Regions from separate parts of the Rhizobium sp. NLR10b genome, predicted to be linked through region 2. Evidence: predicted binding sites of a transcription regulator. Region 2 holds the regulator's gene; each other region holds the start of a gene.
The links. The regulator LexA, encoded in region 2, represses DNA repair genes until DNA is damaged. The targets are predictions, from matches to a motif close to TGTTCNNNNTGTGTTCNG.

Region 1 (2,267 bases), on a different contig from region 2:
GCCCGACCTCCCGCCCGAAGCGCAGCGTCAGCGGCGCCCGTGGCATGGCGGCGAGATCGCCGACCGTGGCGAAACCGAGGGTTCGAAGGCTCGCAACGGTTTCCGCCGGCAGCCGCAGCGACGACAGCGGCAACCCACTCGCAGCCCTGCCGGTCTCGCCGCGTGGGATGATGATCGTCTCACGATCGGTGGTTCTGGCGAGCGCATGCGCCGCGCCCCAGCTGTCTGCGACTGCCGCTCGCGCTCCGAGACCCCGGCCGCGCAGACGGTTGACGAGGCCGGACAGCATCAATTCCTCGCCGCCCTGAAGATGATCGGCGCCTTCGATGTCCATGACGATGCCATCAGGAGGATCCATGGCAACGACAGGAGAGTATTGTGACAATGCCCAGAGTGTCAGCCGTTCCAGCGCCGCGAGATCGGCTGCCGGATCCGCATCGATCATCATCAGGCCTTGGACCAATGCCTGCGCCTTGGCCGCCGGCGTGCCGAGACGAAGGCCGAGTTTGGTCGCTGCCAGATCAGCCGCGGCAATCCATCGCTTCGAACCACTCCTGGCGATCACCACCAGCGGCGTTTCAACCGATAGCGAAGGATCGTCCCGCCTGATCCGGTCGGTCGGCAGTGTCGAAAGAAAGACAGATACGACCCTGGCCATCACATGCTCCGATGATGAATTCGCCTCCCTCCCCAGCTTTGACCCGCATCAGCTCCGCCAGCCAACGCGCCCGCCCGACACCGGCGACCGGCAACGGCTCGGACGGCAGCACCGAGATCCGCCAGCGGGTTGCCGCCGCCGTCGGCATGCCGAAATCCGACGCTTCTGTCTGGCGCCGCCAGCGGCGGATCACCAGGCCGAGCGTGCCCGACTTTTCCGCCGCGAGTTGCAGCCGGCGCGAGGCCGTCATCGGCAGGCGCACCAGTTCGGCGACGACGGCGCCCAATCCGCCATGACGCAACGCCTCCTCGAAGCTTGCGAGCACCGTCTCGTCCTTGTCGCATTCGACGAAGATGACGCGGTCGGGATGGAGCCCGACCTGAGCAAGGGCGGGAAAGAAAAGATCGAAGCGGGTGAGACACCAGAACACCTTGCCGCTCGTGCGAGCGGCGATGCCGCCGATGAAGAGTGCTGCCGCCGCCCCGTCGATCGCCCCATTGCCGCCGCCGGCCACTTCGTGCAGCGCGCCATAGGCGAGCCCACCTCCCGGCAGCTGCGCGTCAAGCTCCGGCACCCCAAACGGCAAAACACTGCGTTTGCGCGAGCCTACCCCTTCTAGGGTGGCGATTTTCTCGCGCAACTCGTCGAGAACGGCATTCGAAGTAGCGACGGCTGCGGTCATGATCTCCTTTACGGCAACCCGTTTTCGGCTTGAGATGATGAAATATGTTCTGTATTTGTTCTAAAAGCGAAAATGAGTCAATGCGCATGTGCCGCGCGGAAGTTGAACGATAGTGCCTATGGAGAAAATCCGTGAACGGATTCAATTCGATGGCGTGAATGGGAATTTTTTCACATGGCGCGACTGGAGCCTATCGAGGATCTGGATCCGAGACTGAGGGATCGTCGTGAGCCGATCATTGAATTCATCTGTCCGCAATGCGATCGCCACTGTACGCTTGAACGCAAGCTGTTGGTGAAAGTGTTTGGAGCCAGCATGACCTTCGCTGTGATCCGCCGCCGCATGGCAATGGGCTGCGAGCGCATGCAGACGCCGGAGGGTGACAAATGCGGCGCGTACTTCCCATGTTTGGCTGAGGGACCTGATGGAAGCTAGGCGATGACAAACGACGAAGGCAGCGAGCGGCCGCGTAAGATCGTTCACATCGACATGGATGCCTTTTATGCGTCGGTCGAGCAGCGCGACAATCCGGAACTCAGGGGCCTACCGGTTGCCGTCGGCTATCCTGCCGCCCGCGGCGTGGTGGCTGCCGCCAGCTACGAGGCACGCAAGTTCGGCGTTCACTCGGCGATGCCTTCGGTGACCGCGAAGCGCAAATGCCCCGACCTCATCTTCGTCAGACCTCGCTTTGACGTCTACAAAGCGGTCTCGTTGCAGATTCGCGCGATCTTCGCCGAATACACACCGATGATCGAGCCGCTGTCGCTCGACGAGGCCTATCTCGATGTCACGGAAAACCTGAAGGGCATGAAGATCGCCACCGAGATCGCCCAGGAGATCAGGGCGAAGATCAAGCAGGTCAGCGGCCTCAATGCTTCGGCCGGGATTTCCTACAACAAGTTCCTCGCCAAGATGGCATCCGACCTG
Region 2 (2,267 bases):
GCGGTTGCCAAGACGGTGTCCGGCTGGGGCGGCGATATCGGCATCGGCCGCTTGCCCGCCTGGTATTTCGCAGTGGCGGTGGCAGGCTTTCTGCTGCTGACGCTGCTGCGCACCCGGCTGCGCCATGTCGGCACATCCATCATCGCCGTCTCGACACTCACCGTACTGCTGCTGCCGGCTCCCCGCCCGCCGGATCTGGTGATTTCGGAGGATGGTGGTCTGGTTGCGGTCGTTGCGGCTGAGGCAATCGCGTCCAACCGTGAAAACCCGCCGGATTTCATCTTCGACCAGTGGCAGCGAGCGCTGGTCCTGCCGACACATGTTCCACCGAAGATGCTGGATGGTCCGGCTATCCCGCCGGAAGGAGAAGACCGCCGAGTCAGGCTTTCCCGCGATCAGCAGAACGAAGCGAGCGCAGCGATGCGGGCAGCCGCAGCAGGCGGTGAAGCAAACCGGTTTTCCTGCGTCAAGAAGGCGTGGTGCACATCACGACTCGGCAATGGCCATATCGTCACCGTCATCGACAATGCCGCCTATCTCGGCCCGGCCTGCGATACGGCCGATATCGTCGTGACCTCAGTCCGCCTGCGTTTCAACAGCTGCCGTTCAGGCGGGACGCTCTTCACCGGCGAGACGCTCCGCAGGACCGGTTCCGTCGAATTGCGCTTCGCCGATGCCGGCCTGCAGGTCGCAACCGCATTCGAGGCGCTATCGCGGCCATGGATGCGCCATCGCGCCTATGATTGGCGCAAAGACAGTTTTACCGAATCCGGTCCGGCTGCTGTCAGTGATAACGGCGAATGAGGCCGACGAGCTTGCCCTGCACCTTGACGCGGTCCGGCCCGAAAATCCGGGTCTCGTAAGCCGGGTTGGCGGCTTCCAACGCGATCGAGGCGCCCTTCCGGCGGAAGCGTTTCAGCGTTGCTTCCTCGTCGTCGACGAGGGCAACGACGATGTCGCCGGGACTTGCGGTGCTGCCGTTGCGGATGATCACGGTGTCGCCGTCGAAGATGCCGGCGTCGATCATCGAATCGCCCTTGACCTCCAGCGCGTAGTGCTCACCGGAGCCAAGCATGTCCGCGGGAATGATGATGTCATGCGTGTTGTTCTGGATCGCCGAGATCGGAACGCCGGCGGCGATTCTTCCCATGACCGGCACGGAGACAGAGTTGCCGTTGTCGGCGACCGGCTTTGCGGCAGCGGGGGCGGCGACCGGCTGGGGTTTGCCGAGGCTGCCCTCGATGACGCTCGGCGAAAAACCGCGGCGCTGTTGCAGGCTGGGGTTATAGGCCTCCGGAAGCTTGATCACTTCAAGCGCCCGGGCGCGATTCGGTAGCCGGCGAATGAAGCCGCGCTCCTCGAGCGCCGTGATCAGGCGGTGAATGCCGGATTTCGAGGCGAGATCCAGGGCATCCTTCATTTCGTCGAAGGAGGGAGGGACGCCGGATTCCTTCATGCGCTCATGAATGAAAAGGAGAAGCTCCTGTTGTTTGCGCGTGAGCATCGACGTCAGACCCCTGATTGAAACAAATCCAGAACAGACACTATATGTTCCATATGTGTTCCGCAAGTAGCTAAATTTCCGTAAAACTTCGGGCCAACTCGTCGAGATTTTTAATTTCATTCGACGGGATTGGCGCACATCGCTTGCATTCGGGGAGGGGCTGTCGCACATCTTTGCCCCTTTCAGGAGGATATCATGAACGCGCATTCCGCCAAGTCGCATCCGCTGGATCACGTCGTGCTGCCGGTGGTCAATATCGATCTGGCGCGTGAGAGGCTCGGCAAGCTCGGTTTCACCGTCGCCGCCGATGGGCGCCATCCCTTCGGAACGGAGAATGCCTGCGTCTTTTTCGCCGACAAGACCTATCTGGAGCCGCTTGGCGTGGCGAGCGTCGAGGAGAGCGAGGCAGCGGCCCGCCACGGCAATGTCTTCATCGCCCGCAATCGCGCCTTCCGCTTCCGCTGCGGCGAGGAGGGATTGTCTGCGCTGGCCTTCCTCAGCGAGGATGCCGGCCTCGATCATAAGCGCTTTGTCAGCAACGGCGCGAGCGCCGGCGAGATGTTGCAATTCAGCCGGCCGATGCGGATGCCGGATGGTTCGGAGACCGTCGGCAGCTTCAAGCTGGCCTTTGCAGCTGATCTGCGCGCACCCGATTTCTTTCTCTTTACCTGCCAGCGCATCAATTCCTTCCCGACAGATCGCGCCGCGCTGGAGACGCATGCCAATGGCGTGATCGGCATTGCCGAGATCGCGCTTTGTGCGC
Region 3 (2,267 bases), on a different contig from region 2:
TCGGCATCGATTTCCTGATCGCCGGTTCCCTCCAGACGACGGATCGTCTCGATGAAACGGTCCAGCCGACCTCTATCCTCGACTTCCTGCTTGCCGTTCTTCGGCGAGAGAACGAGCTTGCCGCCCTCAATCGAGAAAATGACCTCGCTGTTGGTCTCGATGCCGGCAAGCTCCCTGAGATCGCGGGGAATAGTGACCTGACCTTTGGATGTGACACGCATCAGAGGCTCCTTCAAAGTAAGAATTATCCTTACCGCAGGAACATGTCAAGAACGCCTTATCCTGCCAACGCTTGGCGCATCCGGTGGCCGCCGCGATTGTGGGCATGGCAAATGGCGATCGCCAAGGCGTCGGCGGCGTCATCGCCCTTGAATTCGGCCTTCGGCATCAGAATCTTCAACATCATGTGAATCTGCTGCTTTTCTCCGTGCCCGACGCCGATGACCGCCTTCTTCACGGCGTTGGGCGCATATTCAGAGACCGGCAGTCCCGCGCGTGCAGGTACCAGCATGGCGATGCCGCGGGCCTGGCCGAGCTTCAGGGTCGCCACGGCGTCCTTGTTGACGAAGGTCTGTTCGACGGCGGCTTCATCGGGCCTGTGAGCGTGGACGATATCGGCGAGCCCGTCATGCAGCTGGCAGAGGCGGGAGGCGAGGTCCATGTCGCCATCGGAGGTCACCGTTCCCGATGCCACGAATTTCAGGGAATTGCCTAAAGTGTCGATGATTCCCCAGCCTGTGCGGCGGAGGCCGGGATCAATGCCAATGATGCGAATCGTATTTTGCATGGTTCAACCTATAGCGATTGCGAAATAAGTGCCATCGATATGTGAACAAACCGAAAACACCTGAGGTTTTAGAGCGCGCATTTACCGCGAATTAAAAGAGATGCCTGAATTCTAGTTCATCGAATGTGCGAGGGGCTTCGTTCCACAAGAATAAGTCCCCGATGTTCTGTTGACAGGTCAGCCTGCCGGGGATGCACCGCGTGCCCAGGCTGGCAGGCGCCGTTCAGAAGGGTTCATTGTATATGGCTCAGAGATTTCAGTCCCTGTCCTTCAAGGTCATTGCCACTTTCATCCTGCTGACCGTGCTGTCGATCGCGGTCATCGACGTGCTTGCCTATTTCGCCAGCAGCCGCATATCCGACGAGCAGGCGCTGAAGGCCAAGGAAAGCGTGCTGATCTTCCGTGGCGACATGTTGCAGGACCAACTGGCGCAGCTTGAGAACCAGGCCAATTCCATCGCGCGCATCGAGGCGCTGCAGATGTCGATCACCAGCTTGAAGAGCGGCTGGAAGACAATCCAGAAGACTTCGGGGGATGCTCGCGCCGAGCTGAAGAAGGTTTTCATCACGGGCAATCCCAACCCGGCCGACCAGCGCGAGAAGCTGATGAAGCCGGAAGGGCCGAGCGGGTTCTATTATTCAAACCATGAGCAGACGCAGGGCGAAGTTGCCCGCGACCTCGAAAACACCGCTTTCAGCGATCTGCTGATCGCCGATCTCGACGGTAGCGTGCTCTATTCCTACAAAAAGGACGACGACTTCGCGGAGAATCTGAAGTCGGACGCCTGGAAGACAACCGGCGCCGGCATCGCATTCGCCAAGGCGGTCGAGAATACCGCCAAGGCGACGGATGACGCCGCGCCGACGGGCTTCTCCGGCCTTCGTGTCGATGCGGCAAGCGGTAAACCCGCGATCTTCTATGCCGTGCCCATCGTCAAGCTCGGGGCCGCCAAGGGCATCATCCTGTTCAAGGTGCGCGACGACATCATCTCGAGCATTCTTGCCAAGGGCATCGTGCAGGGCAGCACCGCGCGGGCTGCGATCGTCTCCAGCGATGGCTCCGCTATCGCCCTCGATGCCGGGGGGAAGCTTGCGACCCTCGATGCCACCCCCTTCACTTTCATCAAGGACGCGCTTGCTAGCTCCGCGATGATCGTGGCTGATTTCGACCGGGCGGATGGCGCGGCCCGCGCCTATGTCCGTGGCATCGACTATCGCGGCGACCGCTTCCTCGTGGTCGAGAGCGTCCTGCTCAGCGAGCTCAATGCCGGCTCGATCGAGATCGCCACTTTGCTGACGATGATCGGCATCGGCGTGCTCGTCGTCATGGCCATCGCGACCGGGCTCGTCACCAATTTCCTGTTTTCGCCGCTGGCGCGGCTTGCCGGTGTGACTCGCGACGTCGCCGACGGCAAGCTCGACAGCGAGATCGGCAGCCTGAACCGCAAGGATGAGATCGGCACGATGGCCAACGCACTTGC

Region 1: a site for LexA is predicted at 1,386-1,403, ahead of HJB91_RS15985 (ImuA family protein). Genes of this name have one in related genera too.
Region 3: a site for LexA is predicted at 829-846, ahead of ruvC (crossover junction endodeoxyribonuclease RuvC). Genes of this name have one in related genera too.

The regions. Positions count from the first base shown of each region.
Region 1 covers NZ_JABDWV010000008.1:293,980-296,246, reverse strand. Annotated here, with positions in the region: gene HJB91_RS15990 (DNA polymerase Y family protein) at 1-658, opposite strand, end outside; gene HJB91_RS15985 (ImuA family protein) at 579-1,340, opposite strand; gene HJB91_RS15980 (hypothetical protein) at 1,515-1,775, shown strand; gene dinB (DNA polymerase IV) at 1,779-2,267, shown strand, end outside.
Region 2 covers NZ_JABDWV010000007.1:211,015-213,281, forward strand. Annotated here, with positions in the region: gene HJB91_RS13770 (ComEC/Rec2 family competence protein) at 1-804, shown strand, start outside; gene lexA (transcriptional repressor LexA) at 785-1,504, opposite strand; gene HJB91_RS13780 (VOC family protein) at 1,700-2,267, shown strand, end outside.
Region 3 covers NZ_JABDWV010000005.1:272,428-274,694, forward strand. Annotated here, with positions in the region: gene HJB91_RS10240 (AbrB/MazE/SpoVT family DNA-binding domain-containing protein) at 1-221, opposite strand, end outside; gene ruvC (crossover junction endodeoxyribonuclease RuvC) at 278-787, opposite strand; gene HJB91_RS10250 (methyl-accepting chemotaxis protein) at 1,030-2,267, shown strand, end outside.